One region of the Desulfitobacterium metallireducens DSM 15288 genome, then DNA from elsewhere that is predicted to be linked to it. Evidence: riboswitches for the same ligand, from Rfam matches in the RefSeq annotation. Region 1 holds a riboswitch; each other region holds the start of a gene.
What was found. A riboswitch is a leader RNA that binds a small molecule or an ion and turns the genes downstream of it on or off. The one in region 1 is predicted to bind glycine.
Positions count from the first base shown of each region.

Region 2: it holds a riboswitch for glycine, as region 1 does, so the genes downstream of both, DESME_RS13410 (ACT domain-containing protein) here and gcvT (glycine cleavage system aminomethyltransferase GcvT) in region 1, are expected to answer to the same signal.
Region 3: it holds a riboswitch for glycine, as region 1 does, so the genes downstream of both, DESME_RS03460 (alanine/glycine:cation symporter family protein) here and gcvT (glycine cleavage system aminomethyltransferase GcvT) in region 1, are expected to answer to the same signal.

Region 1 is NZ_CP007032.1:2,396,273-2,400,528, forward strand. Features, by position in the region: gene gcvPA (aminomethyl-transferring glycine dehydrogenase subunit GcvPA) at 1-536, opposite strand, end outside; gene gcvH (glycine cleavage system protein GcvH) at 538-921, opposite strand; gene gcvT (glycine cleavage system aminomethyltransferase GcvT) at 1,136-2,233, opposite strand; glycine riboswitch at 2,426-2,533, opposite strand; gene DESME_RS11705 (methyl-accepting chemotaxis protein) at 2,638-3,495, opposite strand; gene ileS (isoleucine--tRNA ligase) at 3,648-4,256, opposite strand, start outside.
Region 2 is NZ_CP007032.1:2,756,385-2,760,640, forward strand. Features, by position in the region: gene DESME_RS13405 (PFL family protein) at 1-1,259, opposite strand, end outside; gene DESME_RS13410 (ACT domain-containing protein) at 1,825-2,124, opposite strand; glycine riboswitch at 2,258-2,349, opposite strand; gene DESME_RS13415 (cell wall-binding repeat-containing protein) at 2,530-4,256, opposite strand, start outside.
Region 3 is NZ_CP007032.1:716,753-721,008, forward strand. Features, by position in the region: gene DESME_RS03455 (LiaF transmembrane domain-containing protein) at 1-445, shown strand, start outside; gene DESME_RS03460 (alanine/glycine:cation symporter family protein) at 555-1,934, opposite strand; glycine riboswitch at 2,083-2,174, opposite strand; gene DESME_RS03465 (methyl-accepting chemotaxis protein) at 2,372-4,099, opposite strand; gene DESME_RS03470 (GGDEF domain-containing protein) at 4,099-4,256, opposite strand, start outside.

The DNA.
Region 1 (4,256 bases):
ACGCCCCGCGGAGGTAAGTAGGTTTGAAGCACTTCCCTATACTCTGGATGAATAGTTGCAGGAACTAGAACTTTCTTGCGGCGAGTCGCATCGCAGCTCATCAGTGATGCCTCAGCCAAAGCAGAAGCCCCATCATACATTGAGGCATTGGCCGCATCCATCCCTGTCAGCTCACAAACCAGGGTCTGATATTCATAAATCGCCATCAATGTTCCTTGGCTAATTTCCGGTTGGTAAGGTGTATATGCTGTATAAAATTCAGAGCGCATAAGAAGTTGATCAACATAGCTCGGGATATAGTGCTCATAAGCGCCGGCTCCCAAATAAGAAGTATACTCCTCTAAATTCCCATTGCGGTTAGCTATTCCCTTAACCAGTTTCACAAGATCTTGCTCAGCCATTCCTCCAAGAACGTTCAAATTCGTTTTCAGCCGAACAGTTCCCGGGATATCTTTAAATAGATCATCGATCGACTGTACTCCGATCCTAGATAAAAGCTGTTCCCGCTGGTCTGCCGTGTTCGGCACATAATTCATTTTAGTTGCCCTCCTCAAGTAAGGCTTCATATTCGGCTGCAGATAACAAGTCATCAAGAGCTTTGAGGTCGTCTACTTCAACTTTGATTAACCACCCTTCACCGTAGGGATCACTATTTAGTGTATCGGGAGCATCAAGAACAGTCTGGTTAAATTCAAGAACTTTTCCGGTCACTGCCGCAACGATATCGGAAACCGCTTTAACTGACTCAACAGTACCATAAGCCTCTCCTGCGCTTACCGTTACTCCTTCTTCAGGAAGCTCAACAAAAACAACATCCCCTAGACTTTCTTGAGCATGATCTGTAATTCCTAAGGTCACAATATTTCCGTCTACTTTCGCCCACTCGTGTGTTTTGCTGTACTTAAGATTTGTTGGATTCATGATAATTCCTCCCTAAATTTAATTTAATAATAATCCGGGTCGTGTAGCTTCCCGCACATCCATTCACTCAGCGCTCCAGGGCTGACAGCGCCTTTTCCCATCCGTGGAGGCGCTTGCACTAGGCACGTCCATGTGCCGTCGGCGCACTCACTTTTGTGGCAGCTTCGCCAAACCTAAGGGTATTACCTGAAGTGAACCAGAATACAATCCAAATTTAGCGCGCTCTTTTATAAAAGGGGGTAGGGATAATTTGTGCTTTAACCGCTTTGCCTCGAATAATGACGTCTAAAGTGGAACCCATTTCTGCTAAATCAGCACGGACTAAGCCTAACGCGATATTTTTGTTCAAAGTTGGAGAGAAAGAACCCGAGGTGATAAAACCGACTTCTTCTCCATCTTTTTGTATAAGGTAATGTGAACGAGCAATCCCGCGTTCAATCATTTCTAAGCCCACGAGTTTTCGGGAAAGTCCTTTTTCTTTCTGCGCTTCAAGAGCTTCCTTACCCACGAATTTCTCTTTGGCAAGCTTCACAAAGAAACCAATTCCTGCTTCAAGCGGAGAAATCTCTTGACCCAGTTCGTTGCCATAAAGGGGAAGCTTTGCTTCGAAACGCAAGGTATCCCTTGCCCCGAGGCCAATGGGCTGAATACCTTCAGATTTACCTGCTTCAAGAATCTTCCGCCAAAGTTCGGGAGCTTTCTCGGGAGCTGAATAGATCTCAAAACCATCTTCGCCAGTATACCCTGTGCGAGAAATAAGGCAGGGTACCCCGTTTACTTCTCCATGTTTAAACCAATAATATTTAATTTCCGAAAGATCTATTGACGTCAGTCCTTGCAAAATTTTCTCGGATAAGGGGCCTTGCAACGCCAATTGGGCCACTTCAGCTGACTTATTGTTCAACTGTACGTCATACCCTTTAGCCTGTTCAAGCATCCAAGCATAGTCTTTATCCGTATTTGAAGCATTAACCACGATATAGAAATGTTCTATACCATAACGATAAACCAAAAGATCATCAACAATTCCACCCTCCGGATAACACATCGGAGAATACAGAATCTGCCCATCCTGAATTAGGGTAACATCATTGGTAATCAAGTTCTGCACAAAGGAAAGTGCTTCTTTCCCTTTAACATCTACTTCACCCATATGTGATACGTCAAAAAGACCGGCTTTCGTACGAACCGTATTATGTTCTTCAATAACTCCAGCATACTGAACTGGCATTTCCCAACCACCAAAATCAATAAGCTTGGCTTTAGCTGCTTGATGTTCCTCATAAAGAGGAGTACGTTTGAGTTCCGCCACTAAAAAACACCTCCTTAAGTTTTGAGTATTACCAAATTCATGGCTTTCATGAGAAAAGTATAGTGTTACAAGATAAAATGAATATAAAAAGGACAGAGGATAGCGCTTCGCGCTTCCTCTGTCCTTTAACCTGAGAGATTCGCCTTTCGGCTTCCCCTTTGGTGTTCTCGTTCGAGAAACTCTCCAGAGCCCCGTCTTTCAGCAGTACATTTGCCTGAGAGTTTCCCTTCCTAAATGAGCGATCTAAGAAGTTTTCTCCTTCGGCGTCCGGTTTTACCGGATCTCTCCCACTGAAATCATTCGGTCATATGTATTTATCTTGTGTCTCCTACATTATACGCAGACAGTACTTATTCGTCTACTCCTAAAAGCAATTCTTCGAAAATTATTCATATTCATTTTAATTATAATTTAAGAGCTAAACTATTTAAATCATCACCGACGCGTTGAACTTTCTCAATCATCTGGGCAATTTCTTGTGTTGCTTTCGCCTGTTCTTCAGTAATCTCCTTATTTTGAACTACTCCTTGAGTGATTCGCTCGATAATCTCTTGAAATTGATTTAAAATCGTGCCAATCTCATTAGCAGAACGATTGCTTTCCTCCGCTAGTTTCCGTACTTCTTCAGCAACTACCGAAAATCCTTTTCCATGCTCACCTGCACGTGCTGCTTCAATAGCTGCATTCAACCCCAACAAATTGGTTTGAGTCGAGACTCGGCGAATGAATTCCAAAATATTCGTCGTTTCTTTCACTTGTTCTTTACCTTCGTAGGCAACTTCAGATACGGTATGACTGATTCCTGCAACTTCTTCTGCCGAAGCTGCCATTTCCTGAATCGCTCCCGCTGCTTGTTCAATTGCTTGGTGTAACTGGTTGACATGCTTTCGAATTATATCTTTTAATTCCTGATCTTTTAATAAGGAAATAACCATGCCTACAGCGATGCGTGCAACAGGCGTAACCACCTCGATCGGTCCAGCGATTCCAAAGCTTCCTAATTTTGTTCCTTCCGACCTGACCGCTATATTAAGACCCTCACGTTGTCCTCCATTAGATCGCTCTTCATCCTCTTTAGTGACCGCAATTTCATTAACCGAAGTCGTCATGATTTTCTTGCTTCCCTGGTGTATTTTACCTACCCGAGTTCCTGCTGAGTCCGCGATTATTTTTCCTGTTGAATCACATACAATGCCATGAAAGCCACTTTCTGTATAAATCAGTTGAACAATTTGGTCTGCAATTTGCTGAGTAAGAATCACTGAATCCACTTCCCTACTGTTATTGTAACTTATAAATATATTATTTTCCGACAAAATCCTTTGTATATTGTAAACTATCCTGAAGTAAATTGTCTATACAAAAATCCTAAGGGTGAGAGTCTCCTTTTCCACCCTTAGGATTGCTAATCAATCTATTCTATTCCTTTAACAACTGAGGCACACCGTGGGCAGAGCGTGGGATGGGCTTCATCCTTGCCCACTTCAGTATGATACATCCAGCAACGTTCACACTTTTCACCAGCTGCTGAGCTGACCTTAATCCTTAAGCCTTCGATATCTTCGGCTACAGTTGCCTCTACAGGCGTTTCTTCTGTGGGTTGATGTAACTCAACATCAGAAACAATGAAGATTTCCGCAAGGTTAGGAACTCCTTGCAGGAATTCATAGAGATCAGCTGGGGTGTAAAGATCAACTTGAGCGGTAAGCGGATGATTGATGAGCTTATCTTGACGGGCTTTCTCCAAAGCCTTCGTGACCTCAGCACGTAAGGATAAGATTTGATCCCATTTAGCTCCAAGTTGTTCATCCATCCATTCCGGCTTCACTGTAGGCATTTTTTCAACTTGAATATTTACCCCTTCAGCTACACCTGAGACATAAGGCCAAATTTCATCCGCTGTGAAGGTAAGTACCGGAGCAATTAAGCGTACCAGAGCATCCAAGGACTGATAAAGAACTGTTTGCGCAGAACGACGCAGTGTGGATTTCTTCCCTTCGACATAGAGGCGATCTTTGGCAAT
Region 2 (4,256 bases), 360 kb from region 1:
CCAAACTCAACACGATCTCCTGCCTTCTTTCCTATTGCCGGGATCACACGAACCGCCGTCGTCTTCTTATTGATCATACCGATAGCAGCCTCATCCGCAATAATTCCAGCAATCGTTTCCGGTTCCACATCCCCTGGAATTGCAATCATATCCAGTCCCACGGAACAGACACAGGTCATCGCCTCTAACTTTTCGATAGTAAGCGCTCCCGTTTCTACAGCATAAACCATCCCCGCATCTTCCGAAACAGGAATGAACGCTCCACTTAATCCCCCAACATGGGAAGAAGCCATTGCTCCTCCTTTTTTCACGGCATCATTCAGCATGGCTAAGGCTGCCGTTGTCCCATGCGCTCCGCAACGTTCAAGACCCATGTTTTCCAAGATCTCCGCTACACTATCGCCAATCGCAGGCGTCGGGGCCAAGGACAAATCGATAATTCCAAACGGAGCGTTCAAGGCCTTCGAAGCTTCGCGTCCAATGAGTTCTCCAGCCCGTGTGATCTTAAACGTCGTTCGTTTAATTAGATTAGCCAGTTCGCTCAAATCCGCATCTGGATTTTTTTCGACCATTTTCGCCACAACACCAGGTCCACTCACGCCGACATTGATGACCACTTCCGGTTCACCCACTCCATGGAACGCTCCCGCCATAAACGGATTATCTTCCGGAGCATTACAGAATACAACGAGCTTAGCCGCACCAATTCCATCTTGATCCGCTGTAAGCCGTGCGCTTTCCAACACAACATGGCCCATTTTCAAAACAGCATCCATATTAATTCCAGCTTTAGTTGACCCAATATTAACTGAGGAACACACATACTCTGTCTCGGCTAGCGCTTGAGGAATCGCCGCGATAAGAGCCTCATCTCCCTTGGTGAAGCCTTTTTGGACAAGTGCTGAAAATCCGCCCAAGAAGTTAATCCCTACTGTTTTCGCCGCTCGATCTAGGGCTTTAGCAAGGCGTACCATTTCCTCTGGCTTAAAATTCGACCCTAATAGGGCCACCGGAGTCACCGAAACCCGCTTATTAACAATCGGAATTCCATACCGCGCCGCCAGTTCTTCCCCAACTTGAACGAGATTCTCCGCCCGGTGGGTAATTTTATCATAGACTTTCTGCTCCACGACTTTGATGTCATCTCCTGCACAATCGAGAAGTGAGATTCCCATCGTAATCGTACGAATATCTAAATTCTCCTGTTCAACCATCTCTAGTGTTTGCATAATCTCTTGGGGTGTTATATTTAGAGTCATTCCGTTCTCTCCTAACTTGTTAAGTTATTTGTAGTTTGTCTGGGTCGTGTAGCTTCCCGCACATCCGTTCACTTCGCGCTCCAGGGCTAGCACACGCGCTTCCGTAGCAGCTTCGCCAAACCCTTCTGCTTTCTGCATGTGAACCAGGTGGCTTCGCTATGCTACGGAAGCATCGTGCGCCGTCCCGCCCCTCCGCGAAATCGTTCACTCCTGTGCGGGAAGCTACTCTTGCAGGTCAATCTTCAAGCAATTCTTCGAAGCAAGTTACAATTACAGTTAGCGAGGACTCTGAGTGAGCATTGATCAAGCTTGGTCAAAATTGCTCTTACCTTTGCTTAACGAGTCACAAGGCCGAAACACTTCACTGGAGTGTTTCGCTCGCCGACACTGAGCCAAGGCGACGGCACAGGACGTGCCTAGTGCAGACTGCGCCATGGATGGCATAGCAGATCTGCGCGGCGAATTTGGAGGGCATTACGCAACTTGCATCCAGCAGTTATGCCCTTAGCTTGGTCTGCGAGCATACCTTCCGAGCGTCTGTAACGTAACTCTGCTTGCAAGAGCTTTAGATTCGATGCATAAAAGTAAAGACATCCTCATGCTGAGCTGTCACTTTGAGCCCGCGGCCTTCCCCTTCTTCGTTGAGCTTCTTCGAAAGTTCCCCGAGGGAAATCGAGGACTGACTCATATCAACCACCATCATCATGGTAAAAAAGTCGTGTAAAATCGTCTGGCTGATATCGAGAATATTTACCGAGTATTCCGCTAAACGCCCGGTCACCCAGGCAATAATTCCGATTTGATCCTTTCCGATCACTGTGACGATTACACGATTAGACTTTTCCTGAGTAAGACTGTTGCTCATTTTCTAGAACTCCCTTCAATTTTCCATACTTTTCATAGTTTTAGCATTTTGACTCTCTTCTCATCCTACTTTAAACGAATAACTCAATGAAAAAAGCCTCATCCTTAAGGATAAGACTCTGGAGAATTTCAGGCTAATACCCTCTGTCCTTTTGCCTGAGAGATTATGCAGCTTACGCTGTTTGCCCCTTCGGCGTCCTTATCGGAACTCTCCAGAGATCTGTCCACTTACAGTGAAGCGACTGCTCTCCTGCAAAGCATCATCCAGTTGTTTCATTATGAAATTAAGGTTTATTATATCGCAGAAGCATACCACATTTCAACAAAAAAGTGAATTCAGATCTATTGAAAAGAAATAAGATGAGGGGCGTTGCACGACCATAAGTTGTGTAACGCCCCTTTTGCTTTACTGCCGAGTAATTCCCTCTAATACAATAGAAGAATCGACCGTCAGATTTGCATCCTTATTCGCAATCATTTTAATAGCCGATCCCTCATTAAAGGTTACATTTGAGGGTGTAACTACCACGATCTGATCATAATTTCCCTTAAGCTCAACTTTCTGCTCAGGGTTCAGTGAAACAACATATAAGACAGGAATTCGATTCGGGCTTGTGTTGGTGACAACCCCTTCCACTACAGCCACCCCTTGATCATCGAAGGTCCCCTGAAGCTCAATATTCGGCTCCGTTTGTGCAAGCTTGCTAATAACAACTTTCCCAAAACTTCCACCAGATGCATCAAGTGTTGCCTGGGCACTGGCTACCGTGTTTTCGATAGTCGTTCCCGTAGTAACCGTTACGCCGACCTGACTTGTGCTTTCCACAATCAGCGTCGCGATCTCACTATTAGCAATCTGGATTCCATCGGGTCCGCCCGATAGAACTAAGATACTCTTCGCTTTAACGTTATCCATTCTAATTTCGCCTTGAGCACCAGGGTTGATTATGATCCCGCCCTGAACCGTAACATTTTTAAGGGTCACATTATTTCCCTCAATATACAGATTGTAAGGAGTACTTAGTCCATTTACCGTAACATTATTGCCTGTTACAACTCCATTATCGTTCAAAATCTCTGGCAGATTCGCTTGAGCAGAACCAACCATCGCTCCATCTTGTGCATAAAGGGCCATTGAGGACATATCCTCAAGCACTTGATCAGGAACAACGGGTTTACCCCCAAGCGCCACTAAATCAGCGGGCACAATCGGAAAGAAGTTCGTCTTAATGAAATCCCGAGTTCCTGCTGGTAAAGTTTGATTATCAATTAAAAAGATCGCTGAAGAAGTTTGAGATGCCAAAGATGATCCTGCTAAAGCATCGACAAGATTATTATCATTACCACTGGCTAAATAGAGTTTTTTCCCTTGAATTACCCCGGCAAAAGCTTCGATAATTTTTACATTGGTCCCAAAACGGTCGCTTCCTCCTAACCGTTTTGGATTCGTGAGCGCCTGTTCCACGACAGAACTCAACGCTCCCTCTCCTCCTAATACATAAGACTGTTTAATTTGCTTCGTCTTTAGATATTCTTTTACGCTTTGTGGGAGTTGATCGGCCTCCGAAAGAAAAATCGGTATTCCTTGACTTGCCGCAATTGCTGCCACCGATAACGCATCCGCATTATTATAGGCCGTACTCACGATCACTTGATCAAAACTACCCAACTCTTTCGCAATATTTAACGACGTTTCAAAGCGGTCTTGCCCCCCTAAAGGAACAACTTTAAGTCCGAGACCATTTTCGAGTGTATCAAGAACAGAGGATTTAATAACCCCACTACCACTTGTGACATAAACCGTCTTTACGCCCAGCCTTTTCAATTCTTTTTCGGTATAAGAATTAAGAGTATCTCCCTCTGTTAAAAGAATCGGAGCTTTTCGCAGATGGGCTAGCGGCGCGGCCGTCAAAGCATCGACTAAGTTTTCATCCATTCCAGCAGAAAGAACAGCATAATCGCTTGAATTATCCGCCCAACCCGCCTCAGCAATTTGTGCAGCCGTTTCATAACGGTCAACTCCTCCCAGCCTCTCGGCCGGGTCTTTAGGTAACTCACTCATTTTAAGTTGAGAAAGTGAAGTCAAGGTATTGGCAATACTATTCTCCTCAGCTAAAGCAGGACTTACCCAAA
Region 3 (4,256 bases), 1.5 Mb from region 1:
AATAGGTAATGGAGAAAGTAAGCTAGACTTTACGCTTAATCCGCAGATTGACTATGGAAACATGGAAGTTAATGCAGGAGCGTTCAATGGAACTTTGGACTTAAGTCAATTGCGGATGAGTAATCTCGATATTAATAGTGGGGCAAGCCAGCTGGAATTACGTTTTGGAGACACAGGAACGAAGACTCAAGCAGAGGTTAATGCGGGAGCCTCAAAAGTTACGTTAGTCGTTCCCGAGCAAGTGGGGCTTAAAATTAAAATTAGTGGTTTTACAAACAGTACTAATTTTGCTGGGGATGGGCTATTTTTACAGGATAAAGAATGGGTGAGTCCTAACTATGATTCAGCAAAGTCGAAGATAGATCTATCAATGTCGGTAGCGGCTGGAAAAATTGATTTAGTAAGGCCTGACACTCCAAGCGCTAGCTCTGATAAAATTTACTAAAGTATCATATAAGATGAGATAAAGCATGAATAATCCCGTAACAAAATAAAATGTTACGGGATTATTTGGTATACATATTAAGTGGTATAGATACGGCATGAATTAAAGGTTATTTTCCGACGATGGGAATAGGCTCATCAGAAACCTCATCCAATCGGTCTTCCCAGAGATATTTCTTTGTTTCAGATACGATGATGGGGCTTAAGAGAAGTAATGCGACAAGGTTCGGAATGGCCATCAAGGCGTTGAACGCGTCTGCCATATCCCATACTAAAGGAAGGCTCATAATGGAGCCAAGGAAAACTGCAATAACCCAAAAAAGACGGTAGGGCGTAATGGCAATTTTACCAAATAGGTATTCAATTGCTCTTTCACCATAGTAAGACCAACCGAGGATGGTTGAAAATACGAAAGTGAGTAGACCAACGGTAAGTACAATCGGACCAATTACGGGGATTTGCTCAAAAGCCATGTTGGTCAGAGCAGCTCCTTTTAAGCCTTCCGCTGCTGCAGGGTTACTTATGATGCTACTGACAACAACAAGTCCGGTCATTGCACAGACTACGACTGTATCCCAGAAAGTTCCGGTAGAAGACACCAGAGCTTGGCGGACAGGATTTCTCGTTTGAGCTGCAGCTGCTACGATTGGAGCAGAACCTAAGCCAGACTCATTGGAGAAGAGACCTCGAGCAATACCGTATCGAGCAGCCATCATAACGCTAGCTCCAATGAAGCCGCCACCAGCTGCATGAGGGGTAAAAGCAGATTGGAAGATTAAAGAGATGGCGGGTGCTACAAATTCAGAATTCATGGCTAAGATAATGATACATCCTAAGACATAGAAAATGGCCATAAAAGGAACAAGCATCTCAGTGACTCGAGCGATGGATTTGATTCCACCAAGAATAACGGCAGCTGTGAGGATCGCCATGATTGCCCCGCTGATATAGGGAGAGATATGAAAGGTTTCATTCACCATAGCTGAAATGGAATTCGCTTGAACGGTGTTACCGATCCCAAAGGCGGCGATCGATGTAAAGATAGCGAACAATATGGCAAGCCATTTTTGACCCAGCCCGTTTTCGAGAGCATACATTGGACCACCAAGCATTGTTCCATCAGACGTTTTAACCCGGTATTTAACGGATAAAAGGGCTTCCGAGTATTTTGTTGCAATACCGAATACTCCCGTCAACCAGCACCAAAGCACAGCACCAGGACCACCAAGTGCAACTGCCGTCGATACTCCAACAATATTACCGGTACCAATGGTAGCAGCCAAAGCTGTAGTGAGGGCACCGAATTGACTGACATCCCCCTCAGCGGATGTATCCTTAGTTACCGAAAGTTTAATCGCTTTGAAGGTGTACTTTTGAATAAAGCGGGTGCGAAAAGTTAGGAATAAGTGCGTACCGAAAAGTAGAATCAGCATCGGGGGACCCCAGAGGTATGTGTTTAACCAGAGAATAAAATTGTGAAATGCATCCATGTTTTGTCTCCTCCTTGTTTTCTCAATCTGTTTTTATTTAGCTTGAGGACTAATCCTTATATAAAAAGAGCCAAATCAGGAAAGATTTGACTCTGGAGTGCTAGCGTAAGTCTAAGAGAGATCGCGTTTTAGAGCTATCTCCTAGATAAACTAATACTCTGTCCTTTTGCCTGAGAGATTTAAAAATAATCTTATGTTGCCCCTTCGGCGCCCAATTTGGGTCTCTCCAGAGTGCTGTCAATTTACGGTCTAAACTTGAAATCAAGTACCTGAAAGTTTAACTTCTTCGGCGGGCAATAGCCACTCTCCCGTAAATATCATCCAGTAATATGCAGTTGTTTTAAAGCTAATTATCTAATATTATAATTTTTTAGATTATTATATTCAAGGGATATATTAGGATAAAGTGACAGAAAGCCTCATGAATTATGTATACTTTACAGGATATCAAGATGAAAGCGATTTATTTCGAGTTTGAGGTTTTGCGCTAATTCGGTAAGGTTAAGATTCGCTACTTTTAAGTCCTCAAGCGACGCGTTTTGTTCCTCGATTCCAGCATAAACAGTTTGGGCTTGAGCAGCCGTCTCACGGCTAACCTCATCAACATCGCGAACCGCGGCTGTGACGGTTTGACTCGAGGAAGAGATGCTGTAGATCGACTGTGTGACTTCTTGAATTTCACTCATAACGTTTTGAATGAGCTCAGTGATGCTGTCGAATCCTTCTCCAGCATGATTAACGACTTCAATTCCTTCATTGACTAAACTTGCGTCATTTTGCATCGATTGAATGGCATCTTGTAAATTATTTTCGTTGTCTTGAATTAAGACCACGATTTCGCGGGTTGCTCCAGCGGTCTGCTCGGCGAGCTTTCTGACTTCTGCGGCAACAACGGAAAAACCGCGTCCGTTTTCACCTGCTCGAGCCGCTTCAATGGCTGCATTAAGGGCGAGCAGATTGGTTTGATCAGCGATTCCGGAAATGACTTCGGTGATGTCAGAAATTTGGCGTGAACTCTGAGACAATTTCTGAATCGCCGCTTGAACACTCTTTGTTCCCTGACCAATATAAGACATTTGAGTCATCGCTTGAACAACGGCTTTTTGACCTCCCTGAGCTGTATTCTCTGTTTTTTCAACGAGTCTCGTGACACTAGAACTGTGTGTAGCAATAGACTTTACTGTAGAAGAAATTTCTTCGATACCGTTTAAGGTGCTATCAAGGGAAGAGGATTGTTTGGCTGTTCCTGCAGCAACATGATCGATTGAGGCGGCTATTTGATCTGAGGTGAGGGCTGTTTGTTCTGTTACGAAGAGAAGCTGGTTTGAGGAATCAGCTACATGTTGTGCGGAAATTTGGATATGTTTTACAAGATGCTGAAGATTTTCTAACATCTTGTTTACTCCAGTTGCAAGCCGCCCTGCCTCATCGCGGGCTTGACCCGTCAGCGGCTGTACATCTAAATTTCCGTCCGCAATTTTTTCAACTGTCTGAAGGATGAGCTTTAAGGGCTTGGAAATTAACCGGGACAGCCATAAACCGATAAGTAAAGCGATAAGGCCTGCTGCAAGAGGAAGTCCAAATAGAATTTTTTCGGCTCTGGCAAAATTAAGATTATCTCTTGCGAGAGTTGCTTCCGCTTCTTGAGTGTTAAATTCCAGAAGCTCAGTATAAATCGTATTACTTTCAAATAAGCTTTGTGCAGTTTTGGTTTGATATTCTTGATAGATCTGAGCTGGGTTTTCGGTGTCCATGCGGGTGAGGATTTTTTGACGCTCAGTGTTTGTTGCTGCGATCAGTTCTTGCAACCGGGTTAGACGCTGTTCTTCATAAGGTTCAAGCGGCAGAGCCTGATATTTTTCTAGCGCTTCAGCGCCAAGTGCTGCTGAGATATTGGCTTCAGTTATAAGCGTTCGTTGGGTACCTGATTCAGTTGCGGCGAGGAGAGCTTGGGTAGTGAAGAGCTCTGAATTTTTTGACCGGCTTGCCGCATCGCTTAAAAGTTCGATTGAAAGGGTTGAATTGGAGTAAATCGAATTCATAGCCTGTTCGGCTTGAAGATAATAAGAATAACCAGTGTAACTTAAGACTCCCATAAAGAGAATCATGAGCAAAACTAAGGAAATGATTTTAGAAGCGGTTTTCCAATGTCGAAATCCAATCATCAAATGCCAGTCCCTTCATTTTTTTGAATCCGAAGCGGTTCAATTCGATAAGCATTTCCCGGGATAGTTTTCGTTTCTTTTTTGAGATGTGCAGCATGTTGGGCAATCTCAGCGGGGGTTAAGGCATCATTTTCCGGTAGGATGAGGGCAGCAAGCG